One region of the Streptomyces sp. NPDC048643 genome, then DNA from elsewhere that is predicted to be linked to it. Evidence: riboswitches for the same ligand, from Rfam matches in the RefSeq annotation. Region 1 holds a riboswitch; each other region holds the start of a gene.
What was found. Region 1 has a riboswitch for cobalamin ahead of AB0C62_RS04225 (ribonucleoside-diphosphate reductase subunit alpha). Riboswitches for the same ligand answer to the same signal wherever they lie in the genome.

Region 1 (7,029 bases):
GTTGTAGGCGCTGTGCAGGTTGGCCGGGCTCAGGCCGGACACCGCGGCGGCCGCGTCCGGGGAGACGGCGGCGGCGAGCTTCTGGGCGATGTCGGTCCTGCGCTGCGCGAAGCAGGACATGGTGCCGGGCCGGGCGGCCTCGGCGCACAGGTGCTTCGTCGCGACCTTCTGGCCGGCCTTCCCGGTGGCGTGGACGGCCTGCCGGGCGGGGTCGGTCAGGGCACGGGAGTTCTGGGTGGTGCGGGAGAGCTGGGGGGCCGGTGCGGGCTGCGCGTCCGCGGGCGGGGCCGCCGCGAACCCGGCGAGGCCGAGGGCGAGGGCCGGAAGGGCGGTGGTGAGGAGTCTTCGCAGGCTCCGGACGGGTCTGCCGGAGGGTATCGGGCGCTGGGAACGCATGGGGGTGTCGCCTCCATCGGTTCATGGCCGCTGCCGCGTGGGCCCGGGTGGGGCCCGTGCGGTGCCACAGCCGGAAGTGGGGGTTCTCGGCGCTCTGAAGGGACGGGCCGGTGACGCGCGTAGCGCGGGGCATGGAGAGCCGACCCGCTGTACGTCATGGGCATGCCAATTCAGTCGTCCTGTCGTGCCACTGTTCGGCGACATGGCGGGACGGCCAGAACGTAGCCGGGCCCGACGACCTGCGAACACCCGTGCCCGCGGAACTTTGCCGCTCCATGGACGGGGATTGGAAAGGGGATTGGCGGCCCGGGGGCAGCACGTGACGAAAGCGGGGCCCGCACATGACGGAGGCGGGCGAACACGGCGAGAGCCGGACCGCACGGGGCGGCCCGGCTCTCACCGATCACGAACTCGCCTTCAGGACCTCGTCAGTGACGGTCGATCAGGCGCCTGGGGAGGTGTCCAGGGATCAGAAGTCCTCGTCGAGGTCGACCGAACCCTCCACCGCCACCTGGTACGCCGACGGACGGCGCTCGAAGAAGTTCGTCAGCTCCTGGACACCCTGGAGCTCCATGAAGGAGAACGGGTTCTCGGAGCCGTACACCGGCGCGAAGCCCAGCCGCTGGAGGCGCTGGTCGGCGACGCACTCCAGGTACTGCCGCATCGAGTCGGTGTTCATGCCCGGCAGGCCCTCACCGCACAGGTCGCGGCCGAACTGCAGCTCCGCCTCGACGGCCTCGCGCAGCATGTCGGTGACCTGCTCCTGGAGCTTGTCGTCGAAGAGCTCCGGCTCCTCCTTGCGGACGGTGTCCACGACCTCGAAGGCGAAGCTCATGTGCATCGTCTCGTCGCGGAACACCCAGTTGGTGCCGGTCGCCAGGCCGTGCAGCAGACCGCGGCTGCGGAACCAGTAGACGTACGCGAAGGCACCGTAGAAGAAGAGGCCCTCGATGCACGCGGCGAAGCAGATCAGGTTCAGCAGGAAGCGGCGGCGGTCGGCCTGCGTCTCCAGCCGGTCCATCTTCTCGACCGAGTCCATCCACTTGAAGCAGAACTGCGCCTTCTCGCGGATGGAGGGGATGTTCTCGACCGCGTCGAAGGCCGCCGCGCGGTCCGCCGGGTCGGGCAGATACGTGTCCAGCAGCGTCAGATAGAACTGGACGTGCACGGCCTCCTCGAAGAGCTGACGGCTCAGGTAGAGCCGCGCCTCGGGGGAGTTGATGTGCTTGTACAGCGTCAGCACGAGGTTGTTCGACACGATCGAGTCGCCCGTCGCGAAGAACGCGACCAGCCGGCCGATCATGTGCTGCTCACCCGGCGTCAGCTTCGCGAGGTCGGCGACGTCCGAGTGGAGGTCGACCTCCTCGACGGTCCAGGTGTTCTTGATCGCGTCCCGGTAGCGCTCGTAGAAGTCCGGGTAGCGCATGGGACGGAGAGTCAGTTCGAAGCCCGGGTCGAGCAGGTTCTTCTCGCGGTTGGTGTCGGTCATTACTGGCAGGCCTCGCAGGACTCGGGGTTTTCCAGGGAGCAGGCGACGGCGTCGGGGTCGGCGACCTGCTGGACGGGGATGGTCTTCTCGGGCTGCGCCTGGGCCTGGGCCGCGCGGGCGATGCGCGTCGCGGGACGGGACCGCAGGTAGTACGTCGTCTTCAGGCCCGACTTCCAGGCGTACGAGTACATCGAGGACAGCTTGCCGATGGTCGGGGTCTCCAGGAACAGGTTCAGGGACTGCGCCTGGTCCAGGAACGGGGTCCGCGCGGCGGCCATGTCGATCAGGCCGCGCTGCGGGATCTCCCACGCCGTGCGGTACAGGTCGCGCACGTCCTGCGGCACCCAGGTGAAGCCCTGCACCGAGCCGCTGGACTCGCGCAGCGCCTCACGGGTCTGCGCGTCCCACACGCCGAGCTTCTTCAGCTCGGCCACCAGGTAGGAGTTGACCTGGAGGAACTCGCCGGAGAGCGTCTCGCGCTTGAACAGGTTCGACACCTGCGGCTCGATGCACTCGTAGACCCCCGCGATGGACGCGATGGTGGCGGTCGGGGCGATGGCGAGGAGCAGCGAGTTGCGCATGCCGACCTCGGCGATCCGCTGCCGCAGGGCGGCCCAGCGCTCCGGCCAGTTCAGCTCGACGTCGAAGTGGTCGGGGTGCAGCACGCCACGGGCGGTACGGGTCTTCTCCCAGGCCGGGAGCGGGCCGTTGCGCTCGGCGAGGTCCGCGGAGGCCTCGTACGCGGCGAGCATGATGCGCTCGGCGATCCGGGTGGACAGGGCGCGTGCCTGCGGCGAGTCGAAGGGCAGCCGCATCTTGAAGAAGACGTCCTGCAGGCCCATCGCGCCCAGACCGACCGGACGCCAGCGGGAGTTGGAGCGCCCGGCCTGCTCGGTCGGGTAGAAGTTGATGTCCACGACCCGGTCGAGGAAGGTGACCGCGGTGCGGACGGTCCCGTCGAGCCGCTCCCAGTCGATGTCGTCACCGACGACGAACGCGCCGAGGTTGATCGAGCCGAGGTTGCAGACCGCGGTCTCCCCGTCGTCCGTGACCTCCAGGATCTCGGTGCACAGGTTCGAGGAGTGGACGGTGTGGCCGGGCTCCGCCGTCTGGTTGGCGGTGCGGTTGGCGGCGTCCTTGAAGGTCATCCAGCCGTTGCCGGTCTGCGCGAGGGTCCGCATCATGCGGCCGTACAGGTCGCGGGCCGGGATGGTCTTCTTGGCGAGGCCCGCCTCCTCGGCCTTGCGGTAGGCGGCGTCGAACGCGTCGCCCCACAGGTCGACCAGCTCGGGCACGTCCGAGGGGGAGAACAGCGACCAGACGCCGTCCTCGTTCACCCGGCGCATGAACTCGTCCGGGATCCAGTGGGCGAGGTTCAGGTTGTGCGTACGCCGGGCGTCCTCACCGGTGTTGTCGCGCAGCTCCAGGAACTCCTCGATGTCGGAGTGCCAGGTCTCCAGGTACACCGCGGCCGCGCCCTTGCGCCGGCCGCCCTGGTTCACCGCGGCGACCGAGGCGTCGAGCGTCTTGAGGAACGGGACGATGCCGTTGGAGTGCCCGTTGGTGCCGCGGATCAGCGAACCGCGCGACCGGATGCGGGAGTACGACAGCCCGATGCCGCCGGCGTGCTTCGACAGCCGGGCCACCTGGTGGTAGCGGTCGTAGATGGAGTCCAGCTCGTCCTGCGGGGAGTCGAGGAGGTAGCAGGACGACATCTGGGGGTGCCGCGTACCGGAGTTGAAGAGCGTGGGGGAGGACGGGAGGTAGTCGAGCCGGCTCATGAGCCCGTAGAGCGCGGAGACCTCGTCGACGGCCTGGGCCGTGTCGTTCTCGGCGAGACCGGAGGCGACCCGCAGCATGAAGTGCTGGGGCGTCTCGACGACCTTGCGGGTGATGGGGTGGCGGAGCAGGTAACGGCTGTGCAGCGTACGGAGACCGAAGTAGCCGAAGCGGTCGTCGCCCGCCGTGTCGATCATCGCGTCGAGCCGGGCGGAGTGCAGCCGGACGAACTCGGCGGTGCGGTCGGCGACCAGGCCCTCACGGTGGCCGACGGCGACCGACTCGGAGAAGGTCGTGACGCCCTGTGAGGCGGCCTCCGCGGCGATGCTGATGGTGAGCAGCCGCGCGGCGAGCCGGGAGTAGACCGGGTCCTCGGAGATGAGACCGGCGGCCGCCTCCGTGGCCAGTTCGCGCAGCTCGGCCTCGTCGGCGCGGGCGGACCGGCCACGCAGCGCCGCGGCGGCGACCCGGCCGGGGTCGGCGTCGGTGAGATCGGCGGTGAGGTCGGTCAGGGTCCGCAGCAGCGCGGCTCCGGGACCGTCGGTCTCCACCGGGGCCTGGTGCGCGGTCACTGAAGCCGGATCTGCTGGCGCGATGGTCACGTGGGGCTCTCCCTCGCTCGGCACGGGGCCTGTCGGGGAGCACGGGGGCACACGGGAGCGCTTCTGGGCAGCCAGCGCACCGCGTCCACCGGCCCATTCCGCGAGGCCCGGACGTCGTCGGCACCCGGGCCGGGTGGCCGGGGTGCGCTGTCGGCAGGTCCTCGGACTGAGACGTGTGCGGGCACGTCCAATACACGAACACGCACAAGTACACCGTTGCGGGACAGTTCCGGATTCGCACCGGATTCCCCTGCGACGACAGCGAGCACGAGCATACATCTTGTGCCGGGCTCAGGGAGCACCCCCACATGTTGTGTCGTGTCGGTGCCGGAGAGCGCTACGGAGCGTGCCGAGAGGTCAACTCGTAGGTGAGCGGCCGGAGGTCACCGGGCTCCGGACGCGCCGTCCGGCCCGTCGCCCCGGCCGCCCGCGCGGCCCGGCGGCGCCCCTCCCGGCTCGCTGGTCCGGGCGCGGTCGGGTCCGCCGGGCGGACACGGCGACGGGCCGCCGGATGTCCTCTCCGGCGGCCCGTGCCCGTGCGTCGCGCGCCCTGTTCCCGGGGCGTGTCCTAGTGGCCGGCGCCCGCCGTGGCCGGCGGGAGCTCCGCCTTCACTCCGGGCTCGCCCGCGTCGACCGTGTAGTCCTCGGGCGAGGTCTCGTCGATGCCGTCCGGCGCCTTGAACGCCCGCAGCACGAAGGTGAGGACGACGGAGACGACCACGTTCATGACGAACGCCGTGAGGCCGATGTAGCCGATCTCCCCGATGCCGGGGATCTCCTTCGAGCTGCCGCCGAAGTGCTTCTGGGTCGGCGAGGCCACCCCGTAGGCGGCGAGCGTCCCGTAGACCATGCCGACCGCCCAGCCGCCCAGCAGCGCCCAGCGGTGGAACCAGCGGGTGAACAGGCCGCCGACCAGCGCGGGGAAGGTCTGCAGGATCCAGATGCCGCCCAGCAACTGGAAGTTGATCGCGACGGTCTTGTCCATCGTCAGGACGAAGACCAGCGCGCCCACCTTCACCAGCAGCGAGACGATCTTGGAGACCCGGGTCTCCTCCTTCGGCGTCGCGTCCGGCTTGATGAAGTCCTTGTAGATGTTGCGGGTGAAGAGGTTCGCGGCCGCGATCGACATGATGGCCGCCGGGACGAGGGCCCCGATGCCGATGGCGGCGAAGGCCACGCCCGCGAACCAGTCCGGGAACATGGTCTCGAAGAGCTGGGGGATGGCGAGCTGGCCGTTCTGCACCTTCACGCCGGCCGCGATGGCCATGAACCCGAGCAGGGCGAGCAGGCCCAGCATCAGCGAGTAGAGGGGCAGGATGGTCGTGTTGCGGCGGATGACCTCGCGGCTGCGGCTGGACAGCGTCGCGGTGATGGAGTGCGGATACATGAACAGCGCCAGCGCGGAACCCAGCGCGAGCGTGGCGTAGGTCCACTGGCCGGCCGCGGGCGGGACGACCCCGCCGGCCCCGGCCGCCGTGTACTTCTCGCCGGCCGCCTTGAAGATCTCGTCGAAGCCGCCGAGCTTGATCGGGATGTAGATGATGGCCACCGCGATCACGATGTAGATCAGGGTGTCCTTCACGAACGCGATCAGCGCGGGGGCCCGCAGACCCGAGGAGTAGGTGTACGCGGCCAGCACGCCGAAGGCGATGAGGAGCGGCAGGTCCTTGACGAACCAGTTGGTGTTCTCCCCGCCGCCCACGCCCATCACGTCGAGGACGGCTTGGATGCCGACCAGTTGGAGCGCGATGTACGGCATGGTCGCGAGGATGCCGGTGACGGCCACGGCCAGCGACAGGCTCTTGGAACCGAACCGGCCGCGCACGAAGTCCGAGGTCGTCACATAGCCGTGCTTGTGGGAGACCGACCACAGGCGGGGCAGGAACGTGAAGATCAGCGGGTACACGAGGATCGTGTAGGGCACGGCGAAGAAGCCGGCCGCGCCCGCCGCGTAGATCGCCGCGGGGACGGCGACGAAGGTGTACGCCGTGTAGAGGTCGCCGCCGAGCAGGAACCAGGTGACCCAGGTGCCGAACGACCGTCCGCCCAGGCCCCATTCGTCGAGGCTGTGTTCGTTGTCGGCCTTGCGCCAGCGCGCGGCCAGGAAGCCCATGGCCGTGACGGCCAGGAAGAAGAAGACGAAGACGCCGAGAGCGACGCCGTTCACACCGTCGTTCATGCTCCGGTCCCTCCCTTGGCCGCGCGGGCCCGCTGGTCACGCCGCCAGAGCTGGTGCGCGGTCACCGTCAGCACCGTCGAGAGGAGCACCCACAGCATCTGGTACCAGTAGAAGAACGGGATGCCGATGAAGGTCGGGTCGGTCTTGGCGTAGGAACCGACCCACAGCATCGCCACGAAGGGTGCGACGAGGCAGAGCGCGATCACCACGCGGACCGGTGTCACCACCGGTGGTTTCACTTCGGGCAGGTCTGACATACGGCGGCTCCGTCCCCTCGCGATCACCTGTGTAACGCGCAGGCAATCTAGGCGACGGCTCGGCTTTAGGGAACCCCTGCTCGGAGCGCTGGTGTGGAGGCTTGGTGTGCGTGCAGGACGACACCCTCAGGAGCGGCGGGACCGCGGGGAGCGGTCGCGCTCCCCGGGGTCCGGGCGGGCGGCGGCGCGCCGCCCCAACCGGCTCAGTCCGTCGGGCGCTTGAGGCGGGCGACGAACTTGTACCGGTCGCCACGGTACACCGACCGCACCCATTCCACCGGCTCGCCCCGCTTGTCGAGCGAGTGGCGGGAGAGCATCAGCATGGGC
Region 2 (7,029 bases), on a different contig from region 1:
CGCCGGGACAGGTTGTAGAGGTTCTGGACACAGGCGATCGGAGCGATCGTGCGCGCCGCCTCGAACTCCTCCAGCGTGACGTTGGAGATCCCGAGGTGCCGGATCAGGCCCTCGTCGCGCAACGCGAGCAGGGCCTCCAGAGGCTCGGCCAGGGAGGCCCCGTCGACGTCGCCCAGCCGCAGGTTCACCACGTCCAGCCGGTCCAGGCCCAGCGAGCGGAGGTTGGCCTCGACACCACGCCGCAGGTTGTCAGGGGTGAGGCCGGTCTTCCGGTCGTCGGGCAGCGCGATGTCGGACCCCTCGACCAGCGCGCCCACCTTGGTCACGATCACCAGGTCGTCCGGGTACGGGTGCAGCGCCTCCCGGATCAACTCGTTGGCGGCCACCCCGTCCCGCGCGTAGTAGTGCGAGGTGTCGAGGTGGTTCACCCCCCGCTCCACGGCGCGGCGCAGCACGCCGAGCGCGGTCTCCCGGTCCGGCCGGTCGCCCCGCGGCCAGCCGGTCAGCTTCATCGTTCCGTAGCCGATTCGCGCGACGTTCAGGTCGCCGCCCAATGCCCATCGTTCCGTCGTCACGATCATCACCCTAGTACGCCGGTCCCAGGTGAGATCTTGAGACGGGGAATCCACGAGACCGGCGAACGGGGCTCCGTGGCGCGCCGGTTGTGATGCTCTCGGGCCATGGATCCCCGATCCGGGCGGAACGCGGAGCGCACGGTGCGGATGCGGGCGCCGGCCGAGAGGCGCCGGAGGGCGTCCCTCGGCCGGCGTTCCACGTGGAGGTCAGGACCCGGACAGCTCCGCGCGGACCGTGCGGGCCGCGCTGACCAGGTTCTCCAGGGACGCGCGGGTCTCGGGCCAGCCGCGGGTCTTCAGCCCGCAGTCGGGGTTGACCCACAACCGCTCGGCCGGGATGGCCTCAAGTCCCTTGCGCAGCAGGGCGGACGCCTCGTCCGCGCTCGGCACGCGCGGTGAGTGGATGTCGTAGACGCCCGGACCCGCCTCGCGCGGATAGCCGTGCTCGGCGAGTTCGCCGGCCACCTGCATGTGGGACCGCGCGGCCTCCAGGCTGATCACGTCGGCGTCGAGGTCGTCGATCGCCTGGACGATGTCCCCGAACTCGGCGTAGCACATGTGGGTGTGGATCTGGGTGTCCGCCCGGACACCCGCCGTGGTGAGGCGGAAGGCCTCGGTCGCCCAGTCCAGGTAGGCGGGGCGGTCCGTCGCGCGCAGCGGCAGGGTCTCGCGCAGCGCGGGCTCGTCGACCTGGATCACCGAAGTCCCGGCCGCCTCCAGGTCGTTCACCTCGTCGCGCAGGGCCAGAGCGACCTGCCGGGCGGTGTCGCCGAGCGGCTGGTCGTCACGGACGAAGGACCAGGCGAGCATGGTGACCGGCCCGGTGAGCATGCCCTTGACGGGCCGGTCGGTGAGGGACTGCGCGTACGTCGTCCAGCGCACCGTCATCGGCTCCGGGCGGGAGATGTCACCGGCCAGGACCGGCGGACGCACGTACCGCGTGCCGTACGACTGGACCCAGCCGTGCTGCGTGGCGACATAGCCGGTGAGCTGCTCGGCGAAGTACTGGACCATGTCGTTGCGTTCGGGTTCGCCGTGCACGAGGACGTCCAGGCCGGTCTTCTCCTGGAAGGCGATGACCTCGCCGATCTCCGTCCTGATGCGCTCCTCGTACCCGGCGGTGTCGGTGCGTCCGGTGCGCAGGTCTGCGCGCGCCGCGCGCAGTTCGGCGGTCTGCGGGAAGGAGCCGATCGTGGTGGTCGGCAGCAGTGGCAGGCCGAGGTGGGCGCGTTGGGCGGCGGTCCGCTCGGCGTAGGGCTGCGAGCGGCGGGCGTCGCCGTCGGTGACGGCGGCGGCGCGGGCGCGCACGGCCGGGTCGTGGGTGAGCGCCGAGCCCGCGCGGGCGGCGAGATCGGCCCGGTTGGCGGCGAGTTCGGTGGTGATGGTGTCCGTGCCGTGCGACAGCCCCCGGGCGAGCGTGACGATCTCGGCGGTCTTCTGGCGGGCGAAGGCGAGCCAGCGCAGGACCTGCGGTTCGATGTCGCGCTCGACGGCGGCGTCCAAGGGCACGTGCAGCAGCGAGCAGGACGCGGCCACGTCGACCTGCCCGGCCAGACCCAGCAGGGTGCCCAGCGTGGCGAGGGACTTCTCCAGGTCGTTGACCCAGATGTTGCGGCCGTTGACGACGCCGGCGACGAGCCGCTTGCCCGGCAGACCGCCGACGGCCGCGAGCGCGTCCAGATTGGCGGCGGCCGCGTCGGTGAAGTCGAGCGCGAGTCCGTCGACCGGGGCCTTGGCGAGAACGGGCAGAGCCTCCCCGAGTCGGTCGAAGTACGACGCGACGAGCAGCTTCGGACGGTCGGTGAGCGTGCCGAGAACGCGGTAGGCGCGCTCGGCGGCGTTCAGTTCGGCGTTCGTGCGGTCCTGGACGAGAGCGGGTTCGTCGAGCTGGACCCACTGGGCACCGGCCGCGCGCAGGTCGGCGAGCACCTCGGTGTAGACCGGCAGCAGCCGGTCGAGGAGGGTCAGCGGGTCGAAGTCCGCCGGTACACCGGGGGCGGGCTTGGCGAGGAGGAGATAGGTGACGGGGCCGACCAGGACCGGACGGGCCGACAGTCCGAGCGCCAAGGCCTCCTTGAGCTCGGCGACCTGCTTGGACGAGTCGGCGGTGAAGGCGGTGTCGGGGCCCAACTCGGGGACGAGATAGTGGTAGTTCGTGTCGAACCACTTGGTCATCTCCAGCGGCGCCACGTCCTGGGTACCGCGGGCCATGGCGAAGAAGCCGTCGAGGGCGTCGGCGGCGACGGCGTCCCGGTGGCGCTCGGGGACGGCGCCGACCATGACGCTGGTGTCCAGCACATGGTCGTAGTACGAGAAATCGCCGGTCGGCACTTCGTCGATGCCGGCCTCGGCCAGCTGCCGCCAGGTGGAGCTGCGCAGTTCGGCGGCGGTGGCGCGGAGGGCGTCCGCGCTGACGCGGCCCTTCCAGTAGCCCTCGATCGCCTTCTTCAGTTCGCGGTTCGGACCCTGGCGGGGGTAGCCGTACACGGTGGCCCGTGCTGCCGCGGCTGCGGTCTTGGCTGTCACGGAAATCTCCTTCGCGAGATGTCTCCTTGGATCCCGATGGGACACGCGAGCGCGAAGGGTGACGCACCGGGCGGGAGTACGTGGCGCGCCGGAGCGCGAAGGTCCGCCAGGTATGTACGCCAACCCGCCCACGAGGTCACCGGGATGTCCGCGCGCGATGGGTCGCGCACGGGCAGCGGGCAGGTCTTCGGACTCGCGGGCACGCCCTCCGGACGGAGGTCACCTACTGGCCGTCGCTTCCCAGACCCCACCGGGCCCAGTGCGTATGACGGCGGTCGTTCCCGCTCACCGCTGCGGGGCAGTCCCGGATTCCCACCGGGTTCCCTCTTACGACGCATCCCGTCTGGCGGACGGGGCGAACCAGCTACGGAGGTCAGCCTATGCGGACGAGCGCCCTGCTGGGGAGAACGCCCACCTCCCGGACGGTCGTTCGAGACGTCCAGGAGAGGATCGGCGCACGTCAACCGGCATACGGGGGGCGGCAGACGGCTCGTGTGACGCGCTCGGCCCCGCCCCGGGCCTCGATCTTCAGGCGGAAGGGGCGGGGAAGCCACGGGTGCCGTCGAAGGCGAGCTTCGCGAACCGTTCGCCGATACGACGGTGGGTGGCGGCGTCGGGGTGGAGCGCGTCGGGCAGCGGCAGCTCGACGGCGTCCGCCTCCCCGTACAGCTCCCGGCCGTCGAGGTAGTACAGGTTCGGGTCCTCGGCGGCCCGCTGTTCCACGATCCCGGCGAGTTCGGCACGGATGATCGCGAGCGTCAGCTTCCCGCTCGCGCGCTCGGCCGGGTCGCCGGCGGCGCGGAACCGCAGACGACCGCTGCCGAGCGCCGTGAGGTCCGGCAGGCTCGGGCCGGGGGTGTCCTCGTGGATCGGGCACAGGATGGGGGAGACGACCAGCAGCGGCGTGGTGGGGTTGCCCTCGCGGACGGTGTCCAGGAAGCCGTGCACGGCGGGAGTGAAGGCCCGCAGCCGCATCAGGTCGGTGTTGACGATGTTGATGCCCAGCTTGACGCTGATCAGGTCGGCGGGCGTGTCGCGCAGGGTGCGGGCGGTGAACGGGTCCAGCAGGGCGCTGCCGGCCAGCCCCAGATTGATCAGGTCCACCCCGGCCAGCGAGGCGGCCAGCGCGGGCCAGGTCGTGCTGGGGCTCGCCGCGTCGGAGCCCTGGCTGATCGAACTGCCGTGGTGCAGCCACACCGCGCGCCCCCGGTCCGGCGTGGGCTCCACGGGGGCGTCGGTGCGCAGAGCCACGAGTTCGGCGCTCTCGTTGTGCGGCAGCCAGATCTCGACGTCCTTCGGACCCTCGGGCAGGTCCGTGAAACGGACGGTGCCGACCGGACCGGGCGTGGTCGTCGCCGATCCCGTGGTCATGTCGAGGGTGAGGGTGTTGCCGCCGGGAGCGGCCGCCTGACCCAGAAGGTGCCCGTCGACCACGAGGTCGTACAGCCCGTCGGGCCGCGGCGGGGCGCCCACGTAGACCCGCTTGGTTGGGACGGTGTCCAGCTCGACGCTCGTGGCGCGGGTGCTGAAGACCAGCCGTACGCCCGAGGGCTGGGCCTCCGCCATGGCCAGCTGACCGTCGGCGCACTGGGCGCGCGCCCACGCGGGCAGCCGGTGGGGCAGCACACCGAGGGCGGTGCGCTCCAGCTCGACGGCACCCCGCACCAGGTCGGCGGTGACGGGTGTGGTGATCCGGTCGTGCTCGCTGTGCATGATGATCTCGCCTGTCGTTCGGGGAAGTCGTACGGTGCGGACGCCGCGGAACATCGACGGTGCTGCCGGTTGCCGGCCCCGCCGGTCCTGCGGCGTCGGTCAGGGCGCGGGCCAGTTGCGGAGCAGGGAGTCCAGGGCGTCCAGAACGCGTGACCAGCTCTCCTGCGAGTCCGGGGCGCTGTGACTGAACCCGCCGGACATCTCCAGACTGACGTAGCCGTGGAACACGCTGCCCAGCATGCGGACCGCATGGGTCTGGTCGGGTTCCACCAGGTCGTAGCCCCGCAGGATCGCCCGGGTCATCTGCGCGTGCCGGACCCCCGCGCTGGCGGCGGCCGTCTGCGGGTCGAGCCGGAGCTGCGCCGCGGCATAGCGGCCGGGGTGTTCGCGCGCGTAGTCGCGGTAGACGTTCGCGAAGGCGGTCAGGGCGTCCTTGCCGGCCCGTCCGGCCAGGGCGGCAGCTCCCCGGTCGGCGAGTTCGTCGAGGGCGAGTAGGGCGATCCGCGTCTTGAGGTCGTGCGAGCTCTTCACATGCGAGTAGAGACTCGCGACCTTGACGTCGAACTGCCGGGCCAGCGCCGAGACGGTCACCTGGTCGAAGCCGACCTCGTCGGCCAGCTCGGCACCCGCCCGTGTCAGACGCTCCGTGGTCAGTCCTGCGCGAACCATACCGATCCTCTCTTCTGGCAGAACTGATTATGTATTTGCCTAATAGGTTTAGGCAAATTAGCGTGTGTGTCATGAAGCCGTTGACCGAGCAAGAGATCCGTGCCGCGTTCGTGAACTGCACGAAGGGCGAGGCGAAGCGCCTCTCCGTCCCCCGCGACCTGACCGACCGGCCCTGGGACGACCTCGACTACCTCGGCTGGCGCGATCCCCAGTCACCCGAACGCGCTTACATGGTGGCCGAGTTGGACGGAGGCCTTCGGGCGCTGGCCCTGCGCTGCCCCGCCCAGGCCTCCGGGCACATGCGTCGCAGCATGTGCTCGATGTGTGTGACCACCCACACGGGAGGCGTGTCCTTGATGGTCGCGGCCAAGGCGGGCAAGCCGGGGCAGCAGGGCAACTCGGTCGGCGCCTACATATGCAGCGACCTCGCCTGCTCGCTCTATGTGCGCGGGAAGCGCGACGCGGGGGCCGGCGGACGCATGCACGAGTCGCTGACCCTGGAGGAGAAGATCCAGCGCACCGTGGCCAACCTCGCGGCGTTCGTCGCCAAGGTGACGGCGTGAGTGAGGCACGGCTGCCCAGGGCCGTAGCTCAGGAAGGCGCCGGACGCGGGGAGACGGAGAGCTGAGGCGCCACGCCGCGCCCGTCCGGGCACGGTGAGGCGTAACGGTTCCCCGTTCCTCGCGGACCGGGTACCTGGGGTCGGACGGTCAGCCGGCGCTGGCCTCCACGGGCTGCTCGGTGCTCGGCGCGGTCGCCGCCGCCTTGTGGCCGTCGGTCGCCGTGTAGAAGACGGACGTGCCCTGCTTGGCGCGGTGGGCGTGGCTCTTCGCCACGAGGTTCTCCAGGGTGGTGCGCACGACGTTCGTCTGGATGCGGCGGTCGGGGTGGGACTTGCCCAGCGCCGTGGACACCTCCGCGGCCGAACGGGGCTCACCCTGAGCGGTGAGGTAGCTGCGGATCAGCTCGACGAGGGTGGGCTGACCCGAGACGGCCTTGGCCGCGGGCTTCTTGGCCGGAGCGGCCTTGGAGTCGGACGCCTTGGCGTCCCCGGACTTCGCGTCGGACGCCTTGGCGGCGGCCGCCTTGACCACGACATCCTTCGCGCTCGCGGCCGTCTTGGCGCGCGACCGCGTGCCCTTGGCGTCAGCGGTCTTCGTGGCCTTGGCCGCCTTGGCCGGGCTCGCGGCCCTGGTCGCCTTGCCCGCGGACTTCTGCTGGGGCACGGACGGCGCCACCGGCCGAACGGGCTTGGCGCCGACGGCCTTGTCCGTGACACCAAGGGCCTGGTGGAGGCTCGTCAGCACGGAGTGGTCCTGGCGCAGGGCGTTCAACTGCTCCTGGAGGGCGTCGATCTCCGCACCGATGCGCTCCTGCTCCTTGGCGTTGCGGTCCAGGTCGCCGATGACCTGGGCCGTGTACTGCGATGTCAGTTCGGTGGAGGACGTGGTGTCGGTCATGGTGTGGACCTTTCGTCGGTGCACGGCCGCCACATGAACACACATGGAGCGGCCGGAGGGCGATGCGCGTCCTGTCGACCGCGCTG
Region 3 (7,029 bases), on a different contig from region 1:
GAGCAGGCCTTGTCCCGTCTCGTGAAACTCCGTCGTCCCGCCCTCACGGCAGCCGCCGCCCTCGGCGCCTTCGCCCTCACCACGCTGCCCGCGGCCGCCACATCGACCCCGGCTCAGATCGCCACATCGAAGGCGAACGGTGTGACGTATCTCAAGTCGCTCCAGGCGGCCGACGGTTCGTACGCCGGGTCCGGATTGTCGAATGAATGGGCGTTCAGCGCGTTCGCCGCCGCCGGCACCGCGGCCGTGGACGTCACCCCGGGCGGTGACGCGAGCAAGAACGCGAGAACCGTCTACCGCAACCTGCTGGCGACGTCGGGCTGGCCGTCGGCCACCCCCGTGGTGACCGACTACGAGCGTGCCACCCTCAACGGGTACGCGGCGGGCATCGACCCGGCCCGCGTCTCCGCCTCCCGCAACCTGGTCGCCGACATCTACAGCTACTGGCAGACCGCGGAAGCCGGCTACTTCGGCCCGTCCGCCAACTTCAACGGGACCGTCTTCGCGTCCCTGGCCCTGAACGGCGCGAAGACGCAGGCCGGTGGACAGCGCATTCCCCAGTCCCTGCGCGACGCGATCGTCACCCGGATCCGCGCCAACCAGCACAACGACGGCGGCTGGAACTACAGCAAGGCCGAAGGCAACGCGACCCAGCTCGCCGCGGCGAGCGACATCGACATGACCGGCGCGGCGATGGCGGCCCTGTGCGTCTCCGGCGTCCCCAACACGGACACCGACATAGTCCAGGCCAAGACGTTCCTCAAGGGGAAGCTGGTCGCGAACAGCGGCGCGTTCAACGCCATGTTCGGGGTCAACACCGACTCCAACGGCTGGGCGGTCTCCGGCCTGAACGCCTGCGGCATCAACCCGCAGACCGGTGACTTCCTCACCTCCATGGGCAAGACTCCGGTCGACTTCCTCATCGCCCAGCAGTTCAACCCGGGCGGCGGCTTCAAGTACCTGCCCAGCGACACCTCGCCGTCGGCCTACGCCTCGATCGACGGGCTGCGCGCCGTGGCGGGCGGCGGCTTCACGGCCACACCGCCGACCCCCGTCACCTCGGGTGCTCCCCAGTGGGTCGGCCAAAGCACCTTCACCTCGGGCACGGCGACGAAGCTCGCGCTGACCGTGGATGACGGAGCCGGCAGCCTCAAGGTCTGCTCCGTGGCTCTGACCCCGACCGGGTCGACGACCACCCTCGGCGCTGTTCTCGACGCGGCGATCAGCGCGGCCACACCGTCGGGTTGCGTCACGGGCGTGACGCCGTCCTCGGGCACCGGCACGATCACCACGGTCAACGGCAAAGCCAACAGCGGTTCCAACACCTGGAAGGTCAGCGTCGATGGCTCCAGCTTCGCCGCGGCCACCCGCCAGAAGGTGATCAACATCGGCGACACCATCGCCGTGCGCTGGGGCGCCTGACCGGCCGCGCCCGGGTTCGCGGCCGGAAGCACCTGGGGGATGCTTCCGGCCGCGGGCCGTCACGGGTCGCGGACCCTCCCGTTCACAGCACGCGTCGATCGTCGCCGCAGCGCCTACAGTCGCCGCATGCGCATCGTCTCCCTGCTCCCCGCCGCGACCGACATCGTCGCCGAACTCGGCCTGGTGGACGCTCTCGTCGGCCGCACCCACGAATGCGACTGGCCGCCAGAGGCGATGGCATCCATTCCCGTCGTGACAGGGGCGGAGTTCACCCCCGACGACCTCAGCAGCCGCGAGATCTCCGAAGCCGTGGGCGGGTCCGCCCACTCCGGATCCTCGCTCTACACCCTCGACACCGAAGCGCTCGCGGCCCTGTGCCCGGACGTCGTGCTCACCCAGGACCTGTGTGCCGTGTGCGCAGTCTCCTACGAGAAGGTGTGCGGCGCCGTACGCCTCCTCGACGCCGACACCCGCGTCCTCAGCCTGGAGCCCCGCACACTCGACGACGTCCTGGAGTGCCTGATCACCGTCGGCGACCTCCTCGGCGTACGCGATCGGGCCGAGCGCAGCACGGCCGAGCTGCGGGCCAGGCTCGCCGCGGTGGCCCGGCTGACGGCGGGCAGGCCACGCCCGCGCGTCGTCGCGATCGAGTGGCTCGACCCCCTGTGGCCCGCGGGCCACTGGGTTCCGGAGCAGATCACCCACGCCGGCGGCGATCCGCTGCTCGCCTCGCCCGGTGAGCACACCAAGCCGATGACATGGGATGACGTCCGGGCCGCGAGCCCGGACGTCGTCCTCGTGATGCCTTGCGGATTTCCGCCCGAACGAACCCTGCGTGAACGGGACGTGCTCAGCTCGCTGCCCGGATGGGCCGAGCTGCCGGCCGTACGGGCCGGACAGGTATGGGTCTTGGACGGCCCCGCCTACTTCAACCGCCCCGGCCCACGCGTGGTCCGCGGAGCGGAAGTGCTGGCCCACGTACTCCACGGAGTGCGGGCGGGAGACACCGTGACCGGGGCGGAGGCACGGCCCTTCTAGGTGCGTCTCCTAGAACGCGGTCCAGGTGAAGGCGACCTTGTCACCGGCTTTCAGCTTGAACTGGCAGCCGCCGACCGGCGTGGGTACGCCGTTGACGGAGATGTTCCAGTAGGCGGAGGCCCCTCCGTTGACGTTCTTGATGGTGTCGACCGAGTAGTCGTCGAACGAGGCGTACCAGGTGCCGTCCCAGGTGAAGTGACGCTTGCGGGCGGCATCGTCGAGGGCGGCCGTCGGAGTGGGTACGGCGCTCGGGTTGGCAGCGCCGTTCGTGCCGTCGCAGGTGTGGGTGCCACCGGTGGCCGTGGTCACTGTGTGCCCCTTGGTTCTGATCTTCCCCTTGAAGAGCAGACCGTCGGGGCCCTGGACGGTCAGGGCAACCCTGACAGCATGGTTGGTTTTCGTGACGTTTTCGTGGGCCTCGGCGACGGACGGCGCGGCGGCGAGGGCGAGGCCCATGGCGGCCGAGGCGATCAGAACGCGGCGTGCGGTCGTGTTGCTCAATGGAGTGCCTTTCAGGTGCGGGTGGCCCGCAACGCGAGACGCGTCCGGGACACCCGGGACACCACGCCCGGCTCACACGCAGAGGCGTGCAGGCCGACGGGACCCAGGCTCTCGGCTTCACGCTGCGGACCATGACAGGGAGAAGCGGGACAGCGCGCACGCCGGGTATCCCGACTCGTGGCCCGGGTGGGCCGCTCACGGTTGCAGGTCAGCGCTGGATTTCCACCGGCTTCCCCCAGTCGTGCGCGTATGCAGTTGTCGTGCCTTCGGCCCACGAATCAAACGCAGCCTAGGCAGGAGTCGACATCTCGAACATCACCATGGCGAACTCCAATTACTTTAGGGGTCATTGGCCCGTGAGTCACAGCTTTCCCGGAGGCCCCTTCGTTCGCCCGCCCCGCCCCGCCCTGAGCCGCAACGATGCCCCGCCCCTGCCCGACTTCCCTGCCCACCGGCTAGTTCAGAGAAGTCCCGAACGCGGAGATCGGCAAGGGCTATCAGCTGACGAAGGAAAAGATCATCCCGGTCCTCGACGAGGAGCTGCGGGAGATGCCGCTGCCGACGGCGAAGGCGATCGAGATCGAGGCCTTCATCCCGCTGGAGTCGATCGACCCGATCCAGATCGGCGACGGCTACTACCTCCAGCCCGACGGCCAGGTCGCGGCGAAGCCCTACACGCTGCTGCGCAAGGCCCTGGAGCGGTCGTCGAAGGTGGCCATCGCGAAGTACGCCTGGTCCGGCCGGGAGCGGCTGGGTCTGCTGCGGGTGCGGGACAACGTGATCGTGCTGCACGCGATGCACTGGGCGGACGAAATCCGCGACCCGGCCGAGCTGAAGCCGGACGACGTGAAGCTCACGAAGGACGAGATCGCCGAGGCGGAGCACCTCATCGACCGGCTCACCCGCAATGACCTGGAGGGGGCAGAGTTCACCGACCGGTACACGGAGGCCGTGGAGGCGCTCATCGAGGCGAAGCGGGAGCACCGCGAGCCGCCCGCGGTGGAGGAGCCGAAGGCGCCGGGCAAGGTCGTCGACCTGATGGCCGCCCTCCAGGAGTCGGTGAACAAGGCCAAGGCCTCGCGGGGTGAGGACGCCACCGTCCACGAGATGCCGAAGAAGAAGACGGCCGCCAAGAAGACCGCGAAGAAGACGCCGACCAAGAAGACCGCCGCGAAGACCACCAACTCGAAGAAGACCGCGGCGAAGAAGACGGCCAAGACGACTTCGGCCCGCAAGAAGCGCAGCGCCTGACCGCGGGCCGGGCCCTGGACCCGGCTCGCGTTGTCAGAGGACGCGCAGGACGCCGACGACCTTGCCGAGGATCTTCACGTCGTCGGCGGGGATCGGCTCGTAGGCGGGGTTTCGGGGCATGAGCCAGACCTTGCCGTCCTGCCGGTGCAGGACCTTGACTGTGGCCTCCTCCCCCAGGAGGCCGGCCACGATGTCGCCGTGGTCGGCGCTGTCTTGGCGGCGGACGGTCAGGATGTCGCCGCCGCAGATCGCCGCGTCGATCATGCTGTCCCCGGACACGGTCAAGGCAAAGAGGTCGCCGTCGCCGACGATCTGGCGGGGCATGGTGTACACGTCCTCGACCATCCCCTCGGCGAGGAGCGGGGCGCCGGCGGCGATGCGTCCGACGAGCGGCACCTCGACCGGCTCGGTGTCACTGCGCTCGGCAAGTTCGGGGGCCCAGGAAGGGCGTACCCGGTAGGCGCGGGGCCGGTGCGGATCGCGGTAGAGGACGCCCTTGGACTCCAGGGCCATCAGTTGGTGGGCGACGGAGCTCGTTGAGGAGAGGTTCACGGCTGCGCCGATCTCGCGCATCGACGGTGGGTAGCCCTGCCGGGCCACGGACTCGTTGATGTACTGGACGATGGCCGACTGCCGGTCCGTCAGCCCGCTGTCGAGCGTCCGTATGCCCGGGGGCCGGCCCGCGCGCCCTGGCGTGCTGTTCTCCATCCCCCGCACCTCCGTCAAGATCCTCTCGGAACGTGACCTTAACCCGCCATCTACCGCAAATGGAACGCCTGTGAATCGGGAAGTCCGTGCCCGCCACCAGGGGCGGGACGTCCACAGCTCACCTGGCAGAACCGTTGCGGGGCCGCTGCGGTGGAGTGTTGCAGGCGTCCGTTGGGTGGGCCGGTGAGGGATAGGGTGGTTGCCCCTTCGCGGGGTTCATCTGGAACTTCCCTGGCAGTGAGTCGATTTGGGCCTGCCGAGATTGGACGGCACAACCATGGCGGACCGGGAGCGACGGGTCGCGGTTTTCGGGGCGGGGTACATCGGGCTCGTGACGGGTGCCTGTCTCGCGGAGCTCGGTCACCGGGTGGCCGTACGGGACATCGACCCGGAGAAGGTGCGGGTCCTGAACGCCGGCGAGGTGCCGATCTACGAGCCGGGTCTGGGCGACATGATCGCCCGGAACAAGGAGCGGCTGACGTTCACGCTCGATCTCGCGGAGGCCCTCGATGGCGCCGAGGTCGCGTACGTGTGCGTGGACACCCCGCCGTCCGCGTCCGGGGATGCCGACCTGTCGCGGGTGTGGTCGGTTGTCCGTTCGCTGGCCGGGTCGACGCAGTTGCGGGCGGTCGTGATGAAGTCGACGGTTCCGGTGGGGACCGGAGCCCGCGCGCGGGCGGCCCTCGACGAGGCGGGGCTGACCAACACGGCCTACGCCTCGAATCCGGAGTTCACCGCGGAGGGACGCGCGGTCGGGGACTTCATGAACCCGGACCGCATCGTCATCGGTGCCGACGACCCGGACGCGGCAGCGTTCATCGCCGCCCTGCATGACGGCATCGTCGCTCCGGTGGTGACGATGGACGTGCGGTCGGCGGAGATGGTGAAGCTCGCCTCGAACGCCCTGCTCGCTACGAAGATCAGCTTCGCCAACGAGATCGCCACTCTGTGTGAGAACACCGGTGCCGACGCGGAAGAGGTCCTGGGTGCGGTCGGCCTCGATCACCGCCTGGGCAGGCACTTCCTGCGGCCGGGCATCGGGTGGGGCGGCAGCTGCTTCCCGAAAGACTCCGAGGCCCTGCGCCAGCTCGCCAGCAACACCGGCTTCCACCCGCCGCTGCTCTCGGCGGTCATCGACGTCAACAACATCCAAAAGCGCCGCGCGATCCAGAAGCTGAAGGACACCCTCGGCGACCTCGCCGGGCGGGAGATCGCCCTGCTCGGGATGGCGTTCAAGCCGGGCACCGACGACATGCGCGAGGCGCCGTCCACCGTCCTGGCTTCCCGGCTGCTCGCCGAAGGAGCCCGGGTCCGCTGCTGGGACCCGCTGGCCCGCACCCCGGACGCCGAGCCGTGGAGCTCCACGACCCGCTATGCGACGCCGGACGAGGCACTGGAGGGCGCGGACGCCGCGGTCGTGGTCACCGAATGGACTCAGCTGAAAGACATCAACTGGGCGCAGGCAGCCCAGCAGATGCGGCGGCCGGTCCTCTTCGACGGCCGCAATCTGCTCGACCCGCAGCAGATGCGCGAGTTCGGCTTCACCTACATGTCGGTGGGCCGGCCCTAGCGCTCCTGTTTCAGGGAGGACCGGGCCTCGCTCGCACCACGGGCGAGGCCCGGCCACATCGGCCTGGACGCGAGGCGGCGGTGGTCTCGCAGACTCGTGATAGACGCAGGTCAGGCGGTGTCCCAGGCGCGAAGCTGCGCCGCGATCTCCTGCACGCCGGCGCCCTTGTGCTTGGCGCGCATGGACGACTGCGCAGTCGACGGCTCCCACATCCGGGCTCTCAAAGGGGGAGATCACGTCGGGCCTTCCCCGGTCGATCGTGGGCGGCCCGGATCCAAGCATCACGTGATCGTGGACCGCCAGGGGATACCGCTCGGGTCTCGCTGACCGGCGGAAACCGTCACGACGTCACACAGTTGATGCCCCTGCTCGACACGTTACCTCGCATAGGCGGACTGCGGGTCCGCCCGCGGAACCGGCCCAAGCGGATGTTCGCCGATCGCGGCTACGACTTCGACAAGTACCGTCGCCTGCTGTGGAAGCGCGGCATCAAGCCACTCATCGCCAGGCGGGGTGTCACGCACGGTTCCGGCCTGGGG
Region 4 (7,029 bases), on a different contig from region 1:
CGACTTCTCCGGGATCGAACTGGGGACGCCCACCGCCGACGGCACCGCCGAGGAGTGGAGCGCCGCCGCGGCGAAGGCCACCGGCGGCGAGGCGCTCTGGGAGACCCCGGAGGGCATCGCGGTCAAGCCGCTGTACACCGGGCGGGACACCGAGGGCCTGGACTTCCTCGACACCTACCCGGGCATCGCGCCGTACCTGCGCGGCCCGTACCCGACGATGTACGTCAACCAGCCCTGGACGATCCGTCAGTACGCGGGTTTCTCCACGGCCGAGGAGTCGAACGCCTTCTACCGGCGCAACCTGGCGGCCGGCCAGAAGGGCCTGTCGATCGCCTTCGACCTGCCCACGCACCGGGGTTACGACAGCGACCACCCGCGCGTGACGGGCGACGTCGGCATGGCGGGCGTGGCCATCGACTCCATCTACGACATGCGGCAGCTCTTCGACGGCATCCCGCTGGACAGGATGACCGTGTCGATGACGATGAACGGCGCCGTGCTGCCCGTTCTCGCGCTGTACATCGTGGCGGCCGAGGAACAGGGCGTACCGCCCGAGAAGCTGGCCGGGACCATCCAGAACGACATCCTCAAGGAGTTCATGGTCCGCAACACCTACATCTATCCGCCGAAGCCGTCGATGCGGATCATCTCCGACATCTTCGCGTTCACCTCGCAGCGGATGCCGCGGTACAACTCCATCTCGATCTCCGGGTACCACATCCAGGAGGCGGGAGCGACGGCCGACCTGGAGCTGGCGTACACGCTCGCCGACGGCGTGGAGTACATCAGGGCGGGCCGGGAGGCCGGCCTGGACGTCGACGCGTTCGCGCCGCGCCTGTCCTTCTTCTGGGCGATCGGCATGAACTTCTTCATGGAGGTCGCCAAGCTGCGGGCGGCGCGCCTGCTGTGGGCGAAGCTCGTCAGGCAGTTCGACCCGCAGAACTCCAAGTCCCTCTCCCTGCGCACTCATTCGCAGACCTCCGGCTGGTCGCTGACGGCGCAGGACGTGTTCAACAACGTGACGCGTACGTGTGTGGAGGCGATGGCCGCCACCCAGGGACACACGCAGTCGCTGCACACCAACGCGCTCGACGAGGCGCTGGCCCTGCCGACCGACTTCTCCGCGCGGATCGCCCGCAACACGCAGTTGCTGCTCCAGCAGGAGTCCGGCACGACCCGGGTCATCGACCCGTGGGGCGGCAGCGCGTACATCGAGAAGCTGACGTACGACCTCGCCCGCCGGGCCTGGCAGCACATCGAGGAGGTCGAGGCGGCGGGCGGCATGGCGCAGGCCATCGACGCCGGCATCCCCAAGCTCCGGATCGAGGAGGCGGCGGCGCGCACCCAGGCGCGGATCGACTCCGGTCGCCAGCCGGTGATCGGCGTCAACAAGTATCGGGTGGCGACCGACGAGAAGATCGACGTCCTCAAGGTCGACAACTCCTCCGTGCGCACCCAGCAGATCGAGAAGCTGCGGCGGCTGCGGGCGGAGCGCGACGAGGGCGCGTGCCAGGACGCGCTCGACGCGCTGACGCGCGCGGCCGGCGGTGAGGGCAACCTGCTGGAGCTGGCGGTGCGCGCCGCACGCGCCAAGGCGACGGTCGGTGAGATCTCCGACGCGCTGGAGAAGGTGTACGGGCGGCACGCGGGCCAGATCCGTACGATCTCCGGGGTGTACCGCAACGAAGCAGGGGAGTCCCCGTCCGTGGACCGCACCCGCACGCTGGTGGACGCGTTCGAGGAGGCCGAGGGCCGCCGCCCGCGCATCCTGGTGGCCAAGATGGGCCAGGACGGGCACGACCGCGGCCAGAAGGTCATCGCCACGGCGTTCGCCGACCTGGGTTTCGACGTCGACGTCGGCCCGCTGTTCCAGACGCCCGCCGAGGTGGCGCGCCAGGCGGTGGAGGCGGACGTGCACATCGTGGGCGTCTCGTCGCTGGCCGCGGGGCACCTCACGCTCGTTCCGGCGCTGCGTGAGGAGCTGGCGTCGGAGGGCCGCGAGGACATCATGATCGTGGTCGGCGGGGTGATCCCGCCCCAGGACGTTCCGACGCTGCTGGAGATGGGCGCGGCGGCGGTGTTCCCGCCCGGCACGGTGATCCCGGACGCGGCCTACGACCTCGTCCGGCGGCTCGGGACGGACCTCGGGCACGAGCTGTGATCGCGCTCGACACCTACGTCAAGGGCGTCCTGGAGGGGAGGCGGGCACTGGTCGCCCGCGCCATCACCCTCGTGGAGTCCACCCGCCCCCAGCACCGGGCACTGGCGCAGGAGTTGCTGACCGAGCTGCTCCCGCACAGCGGTACGGCGCGGCGGATCGGGATCAGCGGGGTTCCGGGTGTCGGCAAGTCGACGTTCATCGACGCGTTCGGCACGATGCTGACCTCGCTCGGCCACCGGGTCGCGGTGCTCGCCGTCGACCCCTCCTCCAGCCGGACCGGCGGCTCGATCCTCGGCGACAAGACGCGGATGGAGCGGCTGGCCGTGGACCCGGACGCGTTCATCCGTCCCTCCCCCACGGCGGGCACGCTCGGCGGGGTCGCCAAGGCGACCCGGGAGTCGATCGTGGTGATGGAGGCGGCGGGCTACGACATCGTGCTCGTGGAGACGGTCGGGGTCGGCCAGTCGGAGACCGCCGTCGCGAACATGGTCGACTCGTTCCTGCTGCTGACGCTGGCCCGCACCGGGGACCAGTTGCAGGGCATCAAGAAGGGGGTCCTGGAGCTGGCCGACGTGATCGCGGTCAACAAGGCGGACGGACCGCACACCCGCGACGCCCAGACCGCGGCCCGTGAACTGGCCGGTGCGCTGCGGCTGATGCACGGCAGGGACGCGGCCTGGACGCCGCCCGTGCTCAGTTGCAGCGCCCGCGAGGGTGCGGGTCTGGACACCGTCTGGGCCCGGCTGGAACAGCACCGCACCCTGCTCGACTCCTCCGGCCGGCTCGCCGACAAGCGCCGTGACCAGCAGGTCGACTGGACCTGGACGATGGTCCGCGACGAGCTCCTCGGCCGGCTGCACGCCGACCCGGAGGTCCGCGCGCTGGCCCCCGACCTCGAACGGCAGGTCCGCGAGGGGTCGTTGACGGCGACACTGGCCGCCGAACGGATCCTGAAGACCTTCAGCGGCGAGGACGACTAGGGCCTGACCCCCGGCGCGGCGGCCGGTTCGGTCGGCCACCGGGTACGGGACGAAGGTGCTGGCGTTCTGGTCGATCCGCAGGGGCTGCCGAGCGGTGGAGCGGCCCGCTGGGGGCAGTCGAGGCGTTCGCAGACGCGGCAGCCCATGCCGATGCGGGTGGCCGCGGCGGCGTTGGCGAGGTCGAGGCCGTCGGAGTAGACGGGGCGGTGGGCGTGCCGGATCTCGCAGCCGAGTCCGACCGCGAAGGTCTTGCCGGGTTCGCCCCATCCGCCGCGGTGCCGGGTGATGGCCCGCGCGGTCCACAAGTAGCGCTGTCCATCCGGCATTTCCGCGGTCTGCACGTGGATGCGGCCGGGTACGGCGAACGCCTCGTGGACGTTGCACAGCGGGCAGGTTCCGCCGGGGTTCCACAGGTACGGCGGGGAGCGGGCTTCGTAGGCCGGTGCCTCCCCAGGAACGCGAAGGGCCCCCGGACGGTGCCGGGGGCCCTTGGCGTTGCCGGGGTCTCAGCCGGCGGCCGGGACCGACCGCCCGGAACCGACGGCTGCGGGCTTCGGGTTCAGCAGGCGTTCGGCCAACTCACCGAAGACCAGGCCGAATCCGCCCCACAGTGCTGCCTGGATGGCCAGGGCCGAGAGCCGGAACCGCCACAGCAGGGTGGCCGGGAAGTCCTTGGGCACCTCGTTGATCACGGGCAGGAACTCGTAGGCCAGGCCGATCACGACGGCGAAGGCGGCCACCGCGACGACGGTCGCGTACCAGGTGCCGGTCCTCGGGGCGAGCCGCTTGCCGAGGAGGGTGGCGGCGACGGCCAACAGCACGCTGAGGACCATCATCAGGAAGTACAGGGTCGTCCGCTTGCCGATGGTGTCGGGGTCGCCGACCGACGGCGGGTTGGCCGGGTACTTCAGGAACGGCACGACGTAGACGGCGAGCAGTGCGCTGCCCGACAGCAGGAGAGCGGTCGCGCGCGCTCCGAACCGGCCCACGCGGCCGAGGGCGAAGCAGTAGGCGAGCGCGGCGATGCCGCCGAAGGCGATGCCGTAGAGCAGGACACCGGTGGCCAGGCCCGCGGTGGACTGCAGGCTGCGGGAGACGAGTTCGACCTCGTGCTCGTGGGCGGGGGCGTGCGCCTCCTCGAAGCCGATGGCGCTGTCGACGCTCGGTTCACCGAGGAAGTAGGCGACCACCAGCGCGAGCACGCCGGCCGCGAGGCCGGCGAGCATGCCGCGGACGAGGAGGTTTCTTACCGTTGCGGAGTTCATGAGTGTGCTCTGTCCCTCGCGTCAGTGGCAGGGGAAGCCGAGCAGGTGGCGGGCGTCGTGAACCCACTCGTGGACGTTCTCGCCCGAGACGACGGCGGTGGCGCCCTGTTCGGCGCCGACGAAGTAGAGCAGGACCAGCATCAGGATGCCGAAGAAGACCGCCCAGGGAGCAATCGCCTTCAGCGGCAGCTTGGCGGGTACTACGGCGGTGGTGGCTGTCGGCGGAGCGACGGTCTGCGCCATGGCAGGACCTCCTCGGGAGTTCGCGTCCCATCTCGGTGGTGCACTGGATGACGTCTACGGGTCTGACTTGCGAGGTGTCCAGCGTGCTGGAGCGTCTCGTTCACAGTGGCGCGACCGTGCCGGATTTCCCACCGGCTTCCGTCCTGACGTCATCGATATCGGACCGACCGTACCGCGTGGCGAGTACATGGCCAAGACCGCGCCACCTGGCGTGATCTTCCTCTCGCACCAGGTGGCCGGTCCGCGGGGGCGGTGCGTCAACGGCGCGCCCGGCCCCGGGGGTCGACGGGGAGCGTCACGCTCCCGCTCCGCCCGCCTGCGTGACGATGCCCGGGACCACGAGCCCGAGTTCGCGCTCGCCGAGCGGAGCGAAGAAGCGCTCGACGTCCGCGTCGGTCACCTCGGCGAGCATGGCCGGGGTCCAGTGCGGGTCGCGGTCCTTGTCGATGATCTGCGCCCGGACGCCCTCCACCAGGTCGGGAGCGGCCAGGAACGCGCAGGAGACGCGGTACTCCTGGTTCAGGACGCTTTCCAGCGGACCCGCCCGACGGGCCCGGCGGAGAGAGGCCAGGGTGACCTTCAGCGCGGTGGGCGATCGGCTGAGCAGGGTCTCCGCCGCCTCCTTGGCGGCGGGATCCCCGAAGGCGTCCAGCCGCCGGAGGATCTCCTCCACGGTGTCGGCCGCGTAGCAGGTGTCGATCCACGCCCGGCAGTCCGTCAGCGGCGCGTGCGGCGGCGGCTGGGTGTACCGGGCCAGTGCCTCCCGCACGGGCCGGTCCGTCAGTTGGGCGAGGAACGCGGGGAGGGCGGCGGACGGGACGAAGTGGTCGGCGAGCCCGCACAGCAGGGCGTCGCCGGCGGTGACCGAGGTTCCGGTCAGGGCGAGATGGGTGCCCAGTTCGCCCGGGGCGTGGACGAGCAGGTGGGTGCCCCCGACGTCGGGCACGAAGCCGATGCCCGTCTCCGGCATGGCGATCCGCGAGCGCTCGGTGACGATCCGGACGCTGCCGTGCGCGGAGATGCCGACGCCGCCGCCCATGACGATGCCGTCCATGACGGCCACGTACGGCTTGGGGTAGCGGGCGATACGGGCGTTGAGGTGGTACTCGTCACGCCAGAACGCGGCGGAGGCGGTGCCGTCCCCGTCGCGGGCGTCGTCGTGGACGACGCGGATGTCCCCGCCCGCGCACAGGCCCCGGTCTCCGGCGCCTGTGATGACGACGGTCTCTACGGCCGGATCGTGCTCCCATGCGGTCAGGGCCCGGTCGACGAGGTGCACCATCTCGTGGTTCAGGGCGTTCAGGGCGCGGGGCCGGTTGAGGATGATGTGGGCGGCCCGTCCCTCGGTCCGCACCAGGACGGAGGGTTCGGCGGCGAGTTCCTCGGTGCCGTTCATCCGATAACCTCCGTCGGGCCGTTGGCCACGATGTCGTGCATGATCTCGTTCGTTCCTTCCGGGGCCGGGTGGAAAGCGCAGCTCGGTGACGATCTTCTCAGCGCCCGTGCCGGCCGGGGGAGCCGGTTCCTTCGAGCGAGTGCGGGGCGCTGTCGGCGTCCGGGTACCCCGGATCGCTCACGCGGACGACCGACGCCCGGCAGGCGAGGGTCGGACCCCGGTTGTTCAGCGCTTCTCGGCCGTGCGCAGGTAAGCGCCCAGCCGGGCGACGGCCGACGGATTGCGGGGGCTCTCTACGAGGTCGACGTAGTCGAGGACGAAGACGCGCCGGTTCTTCACGGCCGAGACTCCGCGCAACGGCGGGTGGTTCAGCAGGAACTTCCTCTTCTGCTCGGCGCTCGTGTCCCCGTAGTCGCAGATCACGATCACGTCGGGATCCCGCTCGACGACGGTCTCCCAGCCGACGGTGGTCCAGGAGTCCTGGACGTCGTGCATGACGTTGACACCGCCGGCCTCGCTGATGATCTGTTCCGGCGCGGCGTAGCGGCCGGCGGTGAAGGGGGTGTCCTGGCCGCTGTCGTACAGGAAGACCTTCGGCCGGTCCGCGCCCTTGGGTGCCTGCGCCCGCACCTCGGCGATCCGCTTCTTGAAACCGGCGACCAGCGCGGCGGCCCGGTCCTCGACGCCGAACAGCTTCCCGAGGTTGGTGAGGTCGGCGTAGAGCGCGTCGAGGGGCGGCATGATGCCGCGGGCGGATCCCGAACGGCCGTTGTGGCAGGACTCGGTGAGGACGTAGGAGGGGATGCCGAGCTTCTTCAGGGCGCCGGGGGTGAAGCCGTCGTCCTCGCGGAAGCCGTAGTTCCAGCCGGCGAAGACGAGGTCGGCGCGGGCGGCGAGGACGTTCTCCTTGGTGAGTTGGTCCTTGGAGAGCCACTTCACCTTCTCGTAGCCCTCCTTCCAGGGCACGCCGGTCAGGTCGCCCTT

Region 2: linked by a shared signal. The riboswitch ahead of metE (5-methyltetrahydropteroyltriglutamate--homocysteine S-methyltransferase) and the one ahead of AB0C62_RS04225 (ribonucleoside-diphosphate reductase subunit alpha) in region 1 are both predicted to bind cobalamin.
Region 3: linked by a shared signal. The riboswitch ahead of AB0C62_RS29450 (DUF4430 domain-containing protein) and the one ahead of AB0C62_RS04225 (ribonucleoside-diphosphate reductase subunit alpha) in region 1 are both predicted to bind cobalamin.
Region 4: linked by a shared signal. The riboswitch ahead of AB0C62_RS06910 (CbtB-domain containing protein) and the one ahead of AB0C62_RS04225 (ribonucleoside-diphosphate reductase subunit alpha) in region 1 are both predicted to bind cobalamin.

Annotation. Positions count from the first base shown of each region.
Region 1 is NZ_JBEZHO010000003.1:97,729-104,757, forward strand. Features, by position in the region: gene AB0C62_RS04215 (putative Ig domain-containing protein) at 1-396, opposite strand, end outside; gene AB0C62_RS04220 (ribonucleotide-diphosphate reductase subunit beta) at 866-1,885, opposite strand; gene AB0C62_RS04225 (ribonucleoside-diphosphate reductase subunit alpha) at 1,885-4,266, opposite strand; cobalamin riboswitch at 4,401-4,558, opposite strand; gene mctP (monocarboxylate uptake permease MctP) at 4,835-6,445, opposite strand; gene AB0C62_RS04235 (DUF3311 domain-containing protein) at 6,442-6,702, opposite strand; gene AB0C62_RS04240 (GntR family transcriptional regulator) at 6,906-7,029, opposite strand, start outside.
Region 2 is NZ_JBEZHO010000063.1:34,706-41,734, reverse strand. Features, by position in the region: gene AB0C62_RS37585 (oxidoreductase) at 1-575, opposite strand, end outside; gene metE (5-methyltetrahydropteroyltriglutamate--homocysteine S-methyltransferase) at 783-3,101, opposite strand; cobalamin riboswitch at 3,262-3,481, opposite strand; gene AB0C62_RS37575 (GDSL-type esterase/lipase family protein) at 3,630-4,814, opposite strand; gene AB0C62_RS37570 (TetR-like C-terminal domain-containing protein) at 4,914-5,483, opposite strand; gene AB0C62_RS37565 (FBP domain-containing protein) at 5,555-6,046, shown strand; gene AB0C62_RS37560 (hypothetical protein) at 6,194-6,943, opposite strand.
Region 3 is NZ_JBEZHO010000037.1:19,062-26,090, forward strand. Features, by position in the region: gene AB0C62_RS29440 (hypothetical protein) at 10-1,422, shown strand; gene AB0C62_RS29445 (cobalamin-binding protein) at 1,549-2,460, shown strand; gene AB0C62_RS29450 (DUF4430 domain-containing protein) at 2,470-2,961, opposite strand; cobalamin riboswitch at 3,104-3,239, opposite strand; partial or broken gene AB0C62_RS29455 (Ku protein) at 3,439-4,212, shown strand; gene lexA (transcriptional repressor LexA) at 4,246-4,920, opposite strand; gene AB0C62_RS29465 (UDP-glucose/GDP-mannose dehydrogenase family protein) at 5,198-6,490, shown strand; partial or broken gene AB0C62_RS29470 (IS5 family transposase) at 6,671-7,029, shown strand, end outside.
Region 4 is NZ_JBEZHO010000005.1:45,016-52,044, reverse strand. Features, by position in the region: gene scpA (methylmalonyl-CoA mutase) at 1-2,161, shown strand, start outside; gene meaB (methylmalonyl Co-A mutase-associated GTPase MeaB) at 2,158-3,141, shown strand; partial or broken gene AB0C62_RS06920 (DUF2083 domain-containing protein) at 3,178-3,542, opposite strand; gene AB0C62_RS06915 (CbtA family protein) at 3,648-4,406, opposite strand; gene AB0C62_RS06910 (CbtB-domain containing protein) at 4,428-4,649, opposite strand; cobalamin riboswitch at 4,690-4,836, opposite strand; gene AB0C62_RS06905 (enoyl-CoA hydratase/isomerase family protein) at 4,945-6,045, opposite strand; gene AB0C62_RS06900 (ABC transporter substrate-binding protein) at 6,271-7,029, opposite strand, start outside.